3 regions of the Microbulbifer sp. CNSA002 genome follow, and region 1 is predicted to be linked to each of the others. Evidence: predicted binding sites of a transcription regulator. Region 1 holds the regulator's gene; each other region holds the start of a gene.

Region 1 (4,572 bases):
GCGCGATGGTGCCTCGGGTCTATTCCTGGCTGCCAGCCAGTTCCCGAAAAACCGTGAGACCCGTGCGCCCCTGGTTAAAGAGCTGCTGCCTCACCAGAGGGAGATCGATCCAAAGTACAGTTTCCTATTCTCTGCACCGACGCAAGATGATAGTGGGCGGGATACCGTAGTTCGATTTAGCCGCAAAACCCAGGAGCAATATGTTCAATCTGAGGAAGAGGGCAAAGCGACCGGTTGGCGTGCTTTTTATCGTGATGGTGGTTGGAAAGTAGAGGCCTCCACCAAGAGCACTGCCGCCAAGCGCAAGAAACCGGCAGCTAAAAAGACAGCGGCAAAGAAGTAGGTAATGAGTAACTCTTACACGATTCATGTCACTTCGGCTCTACGCAAGAGCCAGCTGTTGCTGCAACAGCCGTGGGATTTGCCTCTCCAGCGCGATGCGCTGGAAGAGGCAGCGTTGATGCAGTTGTGCAAGGCCTATCGGGCCTTTCTGGCAGAGCAGGCAGCCCAGCTTCAGTTGGGGTTCGAACCGGAGTCTCCGCAGTTGATAATTGATGCGCTGGGCGTTCAGGGTAGGGCTAGTGCAGAGGCCAATGAGCTGTCCGGCCTGGTCGGCGACCCGCAGAGTTGGTTATCCCATATGCTTTACGCCTGGGAAGAGCAGCAGAAAATATCTGTGGGTGCTGATGAAAAACAGCAACAGGTTAATTTAATCCCGCTACACAACGAAGTTGCCAAGCCCGAGTTTGCACCTTTGTCCAAAGAGTTGCTGCTTCAGTGGCATCGCTCGCTGAATGAATTGGTGGTGAGGCAGCGCGCTCACTTGGATGAGTGTTAACTAATACGCATATTCGACTTCGGTGAACTTCTGAATAGGTTCGTAATATTTCTGCGAATTTTGAAGGTTGTTGATATTAGGCGCACTTCTGCGGGAAACTCCGCTGTCCTTTGAGTGAGTCACAATAGAGTAGTTGTGGCCCACTCGACATAACCCGCAACCGGTGCAACGTGCAAAGCAATTCACTCTTCTCTTGTGATCTCTTGAGTGGTTTAGGTAATTCTTTGATATAGCGTACTGGCAATAGACTGCCTCGAAAGTCAGGAGCCAGAAGCCCTCAAATTGGATGAATGAAACTTATCGCAAGCCTGTGGTACACTGGGCGCAAACTGTTGTGCCGTGAAGGAAAAGCGAATGTCCTCCGAAACTTTTGAAATAATTGAGCTGGCTAATGGCGATGTAGCCTTGCGTCGTGCTGGCCACAAAGAGGACCCTTTGGTGAGCATTTCTTTTTCTGCGGAAAGCCTTCAGTTTTTGCGCAAGAACAAGGTTGCTGTGGCAAGGGCTATGTTGGAAGCGGGCATTGAAGCCGTACAAAATCTAGACGATCTTGAGGCTGGTTACTTCGAGGAAGAAGATGATTTAATGCCGGTAAATCATACTATCCACTAACGTCAGCGTTAGTTTGAGTTTTATCAACAGCGGCCAATGGCCGCTGTTGTCGTTTTTAGGGGTTTAAGGCGCTTGGCGAATGACCCCTACGGCTAATCCCTCAATCACAAAGTTCTTATCTCTCATATCGACTTGAATTAACTCAAAGTCATCATTTTCAGGTAGCAACTGAACGGTTGCCTGATTTCCCTTGCGGCGAAAGCGTTTCACAGTGACTTCGTCATCGATACGGGCAACGACGATTTGGCCATTGCGCACCTGCTCGGTCTTTTGCACTGCCAGCAAGTCTCCATCGAGAATGCCCGCATCTCGCATACTCATACCATGCACCCTCAACAAATAATCTGCGGGAGGATGGAAGAAGCTCGCGGGCAAGTCGCAATAATCTTCAATATGTTCGCTTGCGAGTATGGGATTCCCTGCAGCTACTCTACCCACAATCGGCAAGCCGGATTGGTGATCCGGAATTCGAATGCCTCGGGAAGCGCCGGCAACCATCTCAATGGCGCCTTTTCTGGCGAGCGCTTTCAGGTGTTCCTCGGCGGCATTGGGTGAGCGGAAGCCGAGCTCCTGGGCAATTTCTGCCCGCGTTGGCGGGTAGCCTGTTTCATCCAGGTAGGACTTGATCAGGTCGAGAACCTGGGACTGACGAGCGGTGAGATTGGTCATAGATTTACCTAGTTTTCTGTATTTATATACAGTTGCTGGAATTATATACAGATTTATTGTTCGCGCAATCCTCAGGTTTTAGTCTTTGTGAGCTGCTACATTGATGGAGAAAGCAAGGAGAGAAGAAAGCGTTGAAGGAACTGACAAAGAGGGAAAAATAATGTTGGATGCAAAAATGCCGGAAGCCTGGAGAGTGCTTCGTATTCAGTCTGAATTGGTAGATGGGATAGAGCGGCTGATAGCGTTAGGTGGTGCAGTGACAGTGTTTGGAGGGGCGAGATTTACAGAGGACAGTCCTGAATATCAGCAGGGGGTAAAGTTGGGAGAGTTGCTCGCGGCTGAAGGGATCCCCGTGATTACCGGTGGTGGGCCGGGGCTGATGGAGGCTTGTAACCGAGGGGCTTTCGGGCAGCCCGGCGCATCAATTGGGTTAAACATAGAGCTGCCTTTTGAACAGGCGGCAAATCCATATCAGGACATCAGTTTGAACTTCCGATACTTTTTTGTACGGAAATTTATGTTTGTAAAACACGCACTTGGATTCGTTGGACTTCCCGGTGGCTACGGCACGTTGGATGAGTTGTTTGAAGCTCTTACCTTGGTGCAAACGCAGAAAGTGCGGCGTTTCCCAATTGTGTTGGTAGGTAAGCGTTACTGGAGTGGGCTGTACGATTGGTTGGTAGATACAGTGTTAGAGCGCGATTGTATCGATGCCAGTGATCTAGACCTTTTTCATATCGTTGATAGTGTGGAGGAGGCTGCGGCCCTGATTATGAAATATATGCAGGTGAAAGAATAATTAATCGGGTGATCTTAAAATACCGAAAAAATTTTCAAAGTTATTTTTGTTAAAGCTACCCCCCGGACTAAAAGGCTATGCCGGCTGGTGGGGTGGCGTACTTGCACAAGTTGGCGGGAGATCAACTCCTGCAGTATTGATCTTACCGCCTGACATACATTTCCCTGTTATTTTTACTCTTGTACCTTGCTGAGTGGAGAGCTTAGCTGGCGGGCTCTAGATCAGTGAGAATATGCTACTCTGGCGTCGATTAAACGTATGTTTTAAATGGTGGTTTGATACTTATGAGCCAGATAGATACGGTCAGCCGGATACTCGATGCAGCGGAAGTGCTGTTTGCCGAACGGGGTTTTCCTGAAACCTCATTGAGAACAATTACCAGCACGGCCGGGGTTAATCTGGCGGCAGTTAACTACCATTTCGGCTCCAAGAAAGAATTGATACAGGCGGTATTTGAACGCTTTTTAACGCCTTTCACTAACGCTCTGGAAGAAGAGCTTGATCGCCGTATTGCCCTGGGGCAGCCCCTGGGGGTGGAGGAGCTGATCGAATGCCTGTATCGAGTTGGGTTGGGAAGCCTTGGGCTGGAGGGAAAGGATCCACAGCGATTTATGCGTCTTTTAGGATTGGCCTATACCCAGTTCCAGGGGCATTTGCGTCGATTTATCGTATCTCGATACGGGGATACTTACCGTCGTTTTGCAGGATTGCTGGCTGAAGCGTTACCGGGCTTGGACCCAGAAACTTTCTATTGGCGCCTCTACTTTATGCTGGGAGCGACCATTTTCACACTGTCGAGCCACGATGCGATTGAGGCTATCCTGCGGGAGGATTTCGGTTCTGACAGTACCCTGACCCAGACTCTTGAGCGATTGGTACCCGCTGCTTCGGCCATGTTGAAGGTAGATAATTAGTGGGCGCACTCTTAAATCGATAAGGAACTTAATATGTCTTTACCACCCGGACCGGTCATGGTGGATATCGAGGGGCTTGAACTCACCGAGGAAGACTGTGAGTTACTTCGGCATCCGATGGTGGGCGGGCTGATCTTTTTTGCGAGAAACTATCGGGATCGCAAGCAGCTTATCCAATTGGTTAACTCCATCCGTGCGGTGCGACCAGAGATCCTGCTAGCGGTAGATCAGGAGGGTGGTAGGGTTCAGCGGTTTCGCGATGACTTTACGCGAATACCCTCAATGCAGGCCCTCAGTGCTGTCGCCAGTAACGAGCAGTTGCAGGATGTGGGGTGGCTGCTGGCCGCAGAGTTGCTGGCTGTAGGAGTGGATTTTAGCTTTGCGCCGGTTTTGGATGCGGATGACAGTCACAGCAGGGTGATCGGCGATCGGAGTTTTTGCCCCGACCCCGCCCAGTTAACCGCACTGGCTCGCCCCTTTATCCAAGGGATGCGCGAAGCGGGAATGGCCACGACAGGCAAGCATTTTCCGGGGCATGGCCACGTGCTGGAAGACAGTCATGTGGAGTTGCCAGAGGATAAGCGCTCGTTGGATCAGGTCATGGCAACCGATGCACTTCCGTTTATCGATTGTATTGGAACCCAGGAACTTACCGCGGTGATGCCGGCCCATATCCGCTTCATCAACATTGATAGCCAGCCGGTGGGATTCTCCCGCTATTGGCTGCAGGATGTATTGCG
Region 2 (4,572 bases), 1.4 Mb from region 1:
CGCCTTATAGGCCTTAATAAAGGCCTCCTGCGCCATATCGTCTGCCAGACCCTGGTCACCATCACACAGCTGTCGGAGCGAGTATCGCAGCTGAGATTGATAGCGACGAACCAGCTGGGCGTATGCCCGCTGGTCCCCGTCTTTGACGGCCCGCCTGATTAATTCCTCGTCATTGAGGTCCATACTCGCCTTTCCTACACCTGCTTGTTATCAAGCTTCCAGTTCACATAGCGAGCCACACCGATAAACAGAGGGATCAAGCCAAGACTGCCTACTCCAATACCTGCAAGAGCTGAGAGGGAGATGAATACTGCAGCGCCTATTGCAATCAGAGTGATACCGCGATCACTGGAGCTATTTGGCTCTCTCTCATCTAAAAGATCAATTAGCTCCGGGGGCACATCCCGACCATCAGCAACCATCTGGTTGATATTGCTCATAACCAGTTGTTTCTTGCGATAGCTGCTGCGCGTTACCAACCAGACAATAAATACCGGCATACCAAATATACAGAGCAGTGCTACAACTGGGATTACCGATGAGTCGTCACTTCCTGAATGGTGTGAATCATGGTGATCCCAGTGCCTACCACGGTAATCACGACTCTCCGATAACCTGATTCTGACATTGTCCGGTACGCTATTCAGGGTATCTTCAGTTACCTTGCCGTCTACATCCAGAATGCCCTTGCTTTTCAGCCGTTCAATAATTTCCTGACTTAGGGGGCCGCCAAAGTCCTGCCCCAAGTCAACCCGAACTTCACTTTTCTCACCATTCTCGCCTTCGGATTTGATCGTGAGAACACCATCTTCACGCAATATACGGACGCGGGTTTCAGATTCGGAGGCTTCCACACCTGGCGGCGGCGGGGGCTCTGGGACAAATGAGTCCTCCTCCTGGGCCCAGCTGCCCATGCTTATGCTGGATGCCGCAATGGCCACCCAACAGCAGATGACTGCCTGGAATGATTGTTTATTTCTCGCTCTCATTACTTACTCTCTAATCATTTTCGTTATCAGTGGTGTAAACCGTCGTTGGGGGGGGGTGACCTACATCACCATCATTCGAGCCTTGGAGTAGGGGTAAGCCATTCCTCCTCGGGGCTCTTTTTCCTCAGCAATACGCACTGGAGGTAGCCGGTTAACTTCCTCACTCTTATCAGTGCACTCACCAAGCTTTTTAAGTATTTGCTGATCAATTTTCTGGGTGAGCTCTCGGTGAATCCCATCCTGGGAAAGCGTCAGCTCGGAGGCATTAACCTGACCCACTTGCAGAGCCGCAACTACCAGAGATAGCGCGACGCAAAATTGTACCTTTTTAGTTGATCTCGCAGTAAACATTGTGATCTCCCGATTTTCCCTTGTACGCCACTATGACGATTCAGGGAGCCCAGTTGGATGCAGGTGTATAATTTTTTTTACGCCAACACTTGGAACCACCTTCTAATGGTCATCACTGGGCTGGAACGATCGGATAAACTCGGAACACAACACGGAATGAGAACTTCGATATGACAACCCCTGATGATGTCCTGGTTTTTTGGTTTGGCGGCACTGATATTCGTGGTAACTCTATTGCTGCAGAGAAGCAGAGTTTATGGTTTGCCGCTACTCCGGAAGTGGACGCCGACATCAAGGCAAGATTTGGAGCTATTGCCGAGTCAGCGCTGCGTGGAGAGCTGGACCGTTGGCGGCAAACTTTGGAAGGCGAACTCGCCTTGCTACTGGTTTGTGACCAATTATCCAGAAACATTTACCGGGGCACCCGCCAGGCATTCGCTACAGACTCCCTGGCACTGGCAATAGCGATATCATTGATTCAGCGCGGAGAGGCCCCGAATCTTGGGCTCTACCAGCAGGTATTCCTGGGCATGCCGCTAGAGCACAGCGAAGACCTCGTGACCCAGCAACACTCGGTAGACTACTTTCGACAGTTGCAGCAAACCTTCGCAGAAGACAAAATTGCCTCGCCCTATCTCGACACTCATTATCGATACGCCCTTGCCCATCAAGAGGTCATTGAGCGATTTGGGCGCTTCCCTCACCGCAATACGGCTTTGGGTCGCACTTCCACTCAAGCAGAAAAAGAATGGCTGGCTCAAGGGGGCGGCTTTAAATAATGGATTTACTCAGTTGGTTATCTCTCGCGGGGATCTGTGCCCTCGGCGCTATGTCTCCGGGACCGAGTCTTCTTATCGTCTTACGCAGCGCCTCCTCAGGCCTACAGCAAGGCCTGGCCAGTGCTATTGCTCACGGAGCCGGGGTCGCTATATACGCAATTCTTACCGCATTTGGCCTGGCGGTGCTGATTACTAGCTCTCCTCTTCTATTTAACATTCTGCAGTGGGCCGGTGCAGCAATGCTGGTCTACCTGGGCTGGAAAGCCCTCAGTGCACCCGCACCGGGTACCAGTACTGCAACCGTACAACCTCCTCACCAGAGCCTGAAGCGCTCTATCGCTCAAGGTTTTGGTGTTGCCTTCTTCAACCCCAAGATCGCTGTATTTTTCACCGCCCTATTCAGCCAGTTTGTGTCAGAACAGCAAGCCCTGAGCACCAAGCTGGGCATGGCGGCGCTGGTTTCAGGAGTGGATGCAATTTGGTACTGCATCGTTGCCCTGGCGGTTCACGCCAGCCGTAAACGCCAGCTGGTCAGCAAGCATATTGGCCATCGCATCCAACAGGTTTTCGGGATCTTACTGATAGGACTGGCTGCCCGGCTGATCCTTAGCATCTAAAGCCACAGGCCTGCAGAAACCTTCACTACCTCAGTTTCACCACACCCAAATAAAAAACAGGCCCGCAAGCGGGCCTGTTAAATGATGTGAAGACAGCCAGTCGCCCCGGGGGGAATGCGTCTGGCTGTATGCACATTATGACAGTGTTCACGCTTAATGGCGGACCAATCATCGCACCTGCTGGTCTTTTGACCGCATAGAGCCCTTTCTTCACCCCATCGTTGACACTGAATATTTATACAGTTAGGGTAGCGGCATACAAACTAAGTGGACAGTCTAATAGACGATTGGGAGGCACACGATGGCCGTAGTAGCTGTTTGGAAATGCGATAGAGACGGAGCAATGTTCGACAACAAAAAAGACGCTGAAGAACACGATAAGATGCTGGAGCTCGCAGCTAATATCACGTCGCTGATTGAGCGCCACATCGACAGCATTGATGAGCAAGTGGGCGAAGAGATCGGCCTGCTGTTGGCCAAACGCCGCGATGCCCTGGCTAAAGCCTGTAAAGGGAAGCCTGAAGTACTACTCGAAGAAGACGAAAACATGGTGCAGGAGAGCGAAGATGATCGCGTAACTCCGCTCGCCGCCAATCAGTAAACGCTTATAGATTCATCCCTGTACTCTGCCCGGTTCTACCGGGCTTTTTTGCGTGGGGCTCATACTGAGCCTCACCAATAAACTTCAAAGATTAATTACGGCATTAGCAATGTTAATGACCGCTAACACAACGATAACGACCCAGCTGATTAAAGTTCCCCAGAAGCGCCCAAAGTGCAGCCCGCCTTTGCCCTTGGTCAGTCCATAGGCATGAAATACCCGTGAGATAAAAAAGAGCGCCCCGAAGAGGTGTAACCACAGTGCAGGCAAACCGCCCAACTCTGCAGCCAGCAACAGAAGCAACGCTATCGGAGTGTACTCAATCGCATTAGCGTGAACTCGCACCCTAATCTCATTGAAACGATCATCTCCGGTTCCAATTCCCACTTTCTTTGTGCGACGAAACTCGACTACCCTGAATGCCAAGTAAATAATCAGAAGCGCACAGAGGCCGGTGTAGAGTGCTGTGATATTCGCCATGTTTTTTCCTTGTTCTTATCAATCTGGCCAGGGAATATATCCCCGAAAGCAAGTATTCCGCCACACAAATCCTGTACAAGCCAATGGACCTTTCAGATCAATAGGCGGAAAAAGAAAAGCGGGCTAGAAGCCCGCTCTTTGCATACTAGTGCTTGTAACCAAATTCATGGCCCTTTGCGGGCTTGAGGTGTCGATCTCTGAGGCGCGTTGAGCGATTCACCAGGGATTGATTCTCACCCTCAATCAGGATCTGCTCAGCGTAGCTGGTAACTTCCAGGGGATCACCGCTCCAGATCACAATATCCGCAACCGCGCCCTTCTCCAACGTACCGCCCTCAAGGTTAAAAATCTCAGCAACATTGCTACTGATTGCCTTTAGCGCTTCCTCATAAGGCATACCATGGGCTACAGCGTTGCCCGCCGATTGGCGCGAGAGGTAAACGTTGTGGCTAGCCACCATATCTGGGCCACTGATAGCTACCGTCACCCCAGCCTTGGCCAGAAGTGCAGCATTATCCAGGCGTGCGCCCAAACTTGAGAATGATGCTGGAATGTTGTTGATTGCATCGATCACAACAGGCACTTGTGCTTGCGCCAGTTTATCGGCAACCATCCAGCCCTCAGCTGCACCGATTATAATGAGCTTCACCTTAAAGGTTTCACCCAGTTCTAATACTGCGAGGATATCACTGGCCCGGTTGGCAGTTACCATCAAAGGCTCCTTACCATCGATCACCGGCTGCAGAGCTTGCAGA
Region 3 (4,572 bases), 120 kb from region 1:
TGCCAGCGTAATCTAACTTGTCTTCAGGAAGTGGTTTTGCACAACCGGCTAACATCAATAAAATAAAAACCCAAAAGGTATTACGCATTCTGAACCCTCTTACCTCTTTAAGGTTTCGAGAATAGCACCCTACCGTATCCCTGCAAAATCCCAGATAACAGGCACGTAATACAGAAGCAACTCTTTAAGCTGGAATACAACTCAAGGAAACACTCACCCCACAACCAATTAGTACGTAGTAATGAATTCAATATTTGAAAGAACCACGACAACCCATGTGTTTTGTCACTTCTGTTCCAGGCGGCACCTTCTATATAACTAGACTAGTCTAATCTCTAAAGTACTCAGAAAGGGGGGGGTATGACCAATTACAACAGCCTATTTAACCGTCACTTCGCAAGTTCAGAACGGCTTAAAAATCGAGCAAAGCAGAGAGTTCCAAAATTTTCCTATGAATACTTAATAGAAGGCTGTATGGATGATATTGGTTTATGCCGCAATCGCCAGGCATTCGATTCTGTAAAATTCACCCCCCAATATATCCACCCCAACTCTACACCGAACTTAAATTGTGAACTTTTTGGGAAGCTATACAGCGCTCCATTTGGCATAGCGCCCATTGGGCTACAGGGGCTTATGTGGCCAAATGCGCCTGTAATACTTGCCAAAGCCTCATATGAACACAAGATCCCATTCATCCTCAGCACTGTATCTTCTGAATCACTGGAGCGAATTTCTGAAGTCTCACAGGGAACAGCCTGGTACCAACTCTACAACCCAACAGACCCAGCCATTCTTTCTGACCTGCTATCCCGACTAACCTCTGCCCAATACCAACATTTAGTCATTACCATTGATGTTCCTACTTTTGGCTTACGCCCCAGAGACTTCCACAACGGATTGGCAATGCCACCGAAATTGAATGTAAAAAATATCTGGCAAGCGATACTCAGGCCAAATTGGAGTCTATCCACATTGCGATACGGTCTCCCTAAATTTAAAAATCTAGAGCCTTACATTGATACCGATAACAAAAAACTTGAACTAACCGAGTTTATGAACACCACAACTATGGGCCCACTGGATTTTGACAGTGTAAAACGTATAAGAGATCTCTGGCCCCATAAACTTATTATTAAAGGGATAATGAGTGAACCCGATCTTCAACAAGCGATTAAACTCGGGGCAGATGGAGTCATTTTATCCAATCACGGTGCACGGCAACTTGATTTAGGCGAAGCGACTCTTCCCTTACTGGGACGGTTTTCCAACTATCAGGATAGGATTTCCTTGGCTATCGATAGTGGAATAAGATCCGGTGTAGATATCGCAAGTGCTTGTGGTCTAGGGGCAAAGTTTTGCTTTCTGGGAAGATTTTTTATGTATAGCGTCTGTGCCCTTGGCAATGAAGGAGCTAACCATGCGATCTACCTACTTAAAGCTCAGTTAACTCAGGTTATGCAGCAAATCGGAGCTACTAATCTTGAAGGCATTTGCGGCAAGGTAGAACTAACCAGCAGATGAAAAGCTCAGGCAGTTCATCCCGCCGAGTCGTGTAAGCCGAAGGCTTATACTGTTGCCGCATTTTTCCAATTCTTTTGGATTCCCTTCCCCCTAGAAATAGTGCTCTTCGGCCAAAACGCTGGTCAATTCAATCAATAGTTTACATAATTTTACTGGCCTTAAATGGCTGCCCCAAGCAAAACATATCACCTCGCCCCAATGCACAGGGAATTAACTCCACTAACCCCACTCCAGCTTTAAAGAATCGACAAGCCTGTCGAAATAGCCCCGACACAGTCCTCTTTACCAGTTGCACTATGAGCCGGGTATCATCAGTTGGGTATGGGGGTTGTACTACAGTACTACAGCGGTAATTGTTGGATTCGTAAGGTGACGCATGCAGGAGAAAATAGCAACTCCATGCTTCCGCAGTAGGTGCTCAATTTTGAAGAAAGGTTGTAATTCGGGAATACCAAGCGATTTGGCCTCAACAGAGCAGGCCACCGCCCAAGTCCGTACGAAATATTTGTTCACAGCTGGCATAGCAGCTGTTGTAATCAACCAAGGCCAACATTAGCAGGGGCGATGGTACAAGGATAGAGGCCTTTACTACCCCCTCAACAATCAACTCCTGGCCATCCCCAATAGGAATTGGTTCATATTAATCGTTTGCTAATAACAGCCTGCCCTTGTGACGATCGAACACCTTACAGGTTACCTACCCATCTTAAGCAACCACAACAATATCCTCATGAACAGGCGTAAGAGACCGATCTACTACCAGAAGGTCACGATCAAAAATCCCAAGATTCTGCATAGAAACACCACAAGCTCTGGCCAGGAACGTGGCAGCTGTACTCGTGATCAAGTGCTGGTCCAAGCTCAACGCAGCCTCTGCATGCTCATCTGCTGGCGAGGGAAAGCCGCAGGCAACACTACGACTGAATAAAGAAAGGAACTTCATATCGGATACCACAATACTATATATAAATACAAACTATTGTTTAGCCCCAATATTGACAACTAGTACATGTGACTTCAAAGCCACGCACCGTTTCCTAGTCTACATAAGCCCCCATTTACACCAAAGAAGTGATAATCGCCCCACTCTATCCAGTGAAAAGCACATACATCAATCTACGCTCTGCTTTTCGATCCTTTTGTGTGCCAAAAAACGACCGAAATATAAGTAGATATATCCCCTCTATTTGCAGCACCCAAATCAACTTTAGATATCAGATACATAGAAAACCGGATAAAAACAAAGGGATATTTCAAAAAAATATCCGATGGTGCATAACACAACTTATACAGCATCGTGATACTGGACTATGCCTACTTAAAATGTACGTAACAATTTTTTCCAAGCAATCCAGCATTGCGGAATTTTCGGAGTATACTAATGGGCGAAACAAACAACGGCAAAGTGAACACCAATGCAAGATCAAGATCTGCAATCTATCGCAAACCAACTTTCATGCCCAGAGGGGGATGCTGGTATCGATATAGGCAATAAAATGAATGTTCTCAACCAGATTATTACTAGTCAAACCATTGAGAAGTTGTCTCCCCAAAAAGGTGAATCAATTATCGAGATAGGGCCAGGCAACGGATCTCTGTCACTACCAATATTGGAAAACTTAGGTCGTAACGGACACTATCTGGGTATTGAAATGTCGGAAGTGATGGCAGAAGAACTCCAGAGAAATTTGGCAGGAAATCATTGCACCACTAAAGTAGTTTATGGTGATTGCTTGGAGGTCCAACTTAAAAATGAAAGCATTGATGGTGTTATTGGGGTTAATCTCCTCTACTTCATTAAAGATCTGTCAATTTTTTTCAAGCATATTTTCAAATGGCTTAAACCTGGAGGCCGAGTGGCATTTGGAATTCGATCTGATAAGTCGCTTAAACAATTACCCTTTACTCAATTCAAATTTCACATACGCACTACAGCCGAAATCAAATCTCTTATGAAAGATGCGGGGTTTAATGCTGTTGAATCCTCTTTTTTTGATAAGGAAATGGTTCCTTTTGGAGATACTACGATCCAAGCAGACTCAGTGATAATTACAGGGAAGAAATCTTAATTACTCATTTACCGGGCCTGGAGAAATCCATCCAGGATAGAGAAAATCCCACACTTACCTCATCTCCACAACAACTTTGCAGAACCTCCACGGCAGACAAATAGTAACCCATCGCCATGAACAAATGTGAGCGCTCCATTAGAATCCGGAAAAAACTATTACCCCCTACTTAACATGGAATTTTCTAACATGGATATACTGCAGATAGAGAAATCAACATCGTATTGAATTAAATGACACAAGCATCTAATGAACACCCCAGGGCCGGCCCCTCTATTTTCTGTCACATATGATATCAATATAGCGTCTCAAAAGTACTATTATAAATGCCTCTAAACTTTCTCTATCAGATTTCGCCAATTGGTACAAACGCCCAACAAAAGCCAGGTTTTGCTGGAAAAATAAATATAAAGATGTATATTCTCTCAAGAAATAAAACCAACAACCAGAAGTGATAATAGTTCTCATGAATTCAAGCCAGCATTCGGCGATGACGCCTGCAATAGATAGCCTCACTATCCCCAACATGGAAAACTCACAGCAAGTTTTATACCGCCGCATGCATTGCTTTAAAGCTAGAACACCTATTGGCAGTCCCTACAAATAAACAAAACTAAAAATCCACCAATTATGAATCTATTCAACCAAGAAAATCCATGGAAGTGATATGCACAAAATTTATATTTCTCTGATTGCTGGTTTAATTGCCGCAACAACTTACCTATATACAAAAAATTCTACAGACGATGCTAATAAACAGTCTTCCCAGACCACGATAACAGGGAACAAAGAAAATAATAATCTAGGACTTGAAAGATCAAAACAGAATCATACCAAACTGGAAGAATATACCCTTACTGGAAGTACAGTAGATGTAGACCTGCCTCCCTCAAGCCCCATGGACTCTGAAGTGGCAATAGGTATAGACCTAAACAACGAAGACTCTGAGGCGGCAGCAGAGAGTGTACTGTGTGCAGAT

The links. The regulator LexA, encoded in region 1, represses DNA repair genes until DNA is damaged. The targets are predictions, from matches to a motif close to ACTGTNTNTANANACAGT.
Region 2: a site for LexA is predicted at 2,963-2,980, ahead of ACG1BZ_RS08440 (YebG family protein). Genes of this name have one in related genera too.
Region 3: a site for LexA is predicted at 2,483-2,500, ahead of ACG1BZ_RS13980 (LexA family protein). Genes of this name have one in related genera too.

Annotation. Positions count from the first base shown of each region.
Region 1 is NZ_CP172449.1:3,255,673-3,260,244, reverse strand. Features, by position in the region: gene topA (type I DNA topoisomerase) at 1-343, shown strand, start outside; gene ACG1BZ_RS14495 (DUF6586 family protein) at 347-838, shown strand; gene ACG1BZ_RS14490 (hypothetical protein) at 1,193-1,450, shown strand; gene lexA (transcriptional repressor LexA) at 1,514-2,119, opposite strand; gene ACG1BZ_RS14480 (TIGR00730 family Rossman fold protein) at 2,280-2,918, shown strand; gene ACG1BZ_RS14475 (TetR/AcrR family transcriptional regulator) at 3,203-3,832, shown strand; gene nagZ (beta-N-acetylhexosaminidase) at 3,866-4,572, shown strand, end outside.
Region 2 is NZ_CP172449.1:1,885,538-1,890,109, reverse strand. Features, by position in the region: gene ACG1BZ_RS08465 (RNA polymerase sigma factor) at 1-183, opposite strand, end outside; gene ACG1BZ_RS08460 (DUF6249 domain-containing protein) at 195-989, opposite strand; gene ACG1BZ_RS08455 (hypothetical protein) at 1,050-1,340, opposite strand; gene ACG1BZ_RS08450 (DUF924 family protein) at 1,511-2,119, shown strand; gene ACG1BZ_RS08445 (LysE family translocator) at 2,119-2,736, shown strand; gene ACG1BZ_RS08440 (YebG family protein) at 3,038-3,337, shown strand; gene ACG1BZ_RS08435 (MAPEG family protein) at 3,422-3,817, opposite strand; gene ACG1BZ_RS08430 (amidohydrolase family protein) at 3,963-4,572, opposite strand, start outside.
Region 3 is NZ_CP172449.1:3,140,309-3,144,880, forward strand. Features, by position in the region: gene ACG1BZ_RS13965 (hypothetical protein) at 1-88, opposite strand, end outside; gene ACG1BZ_RS13970 (alpha-hydroxy acid oxidase) at 361-1,524, shown strand; gene ACG1BZ_RS13975 (DUF4113 domain-containing protein) at 1,478-1,651, opposite strand; gene ACG1BZ_RS13980 (LexA family protein) at 2,231-2,467, opposite strand; gene ACG1BZ_RS13985 (class I SAM-dependent methyltransferase) at 2,940-3,593, shown strand; gene ACG1BZ_RS13990 (hypothetical protein) at 4,261-4,572, shown strand, end outside.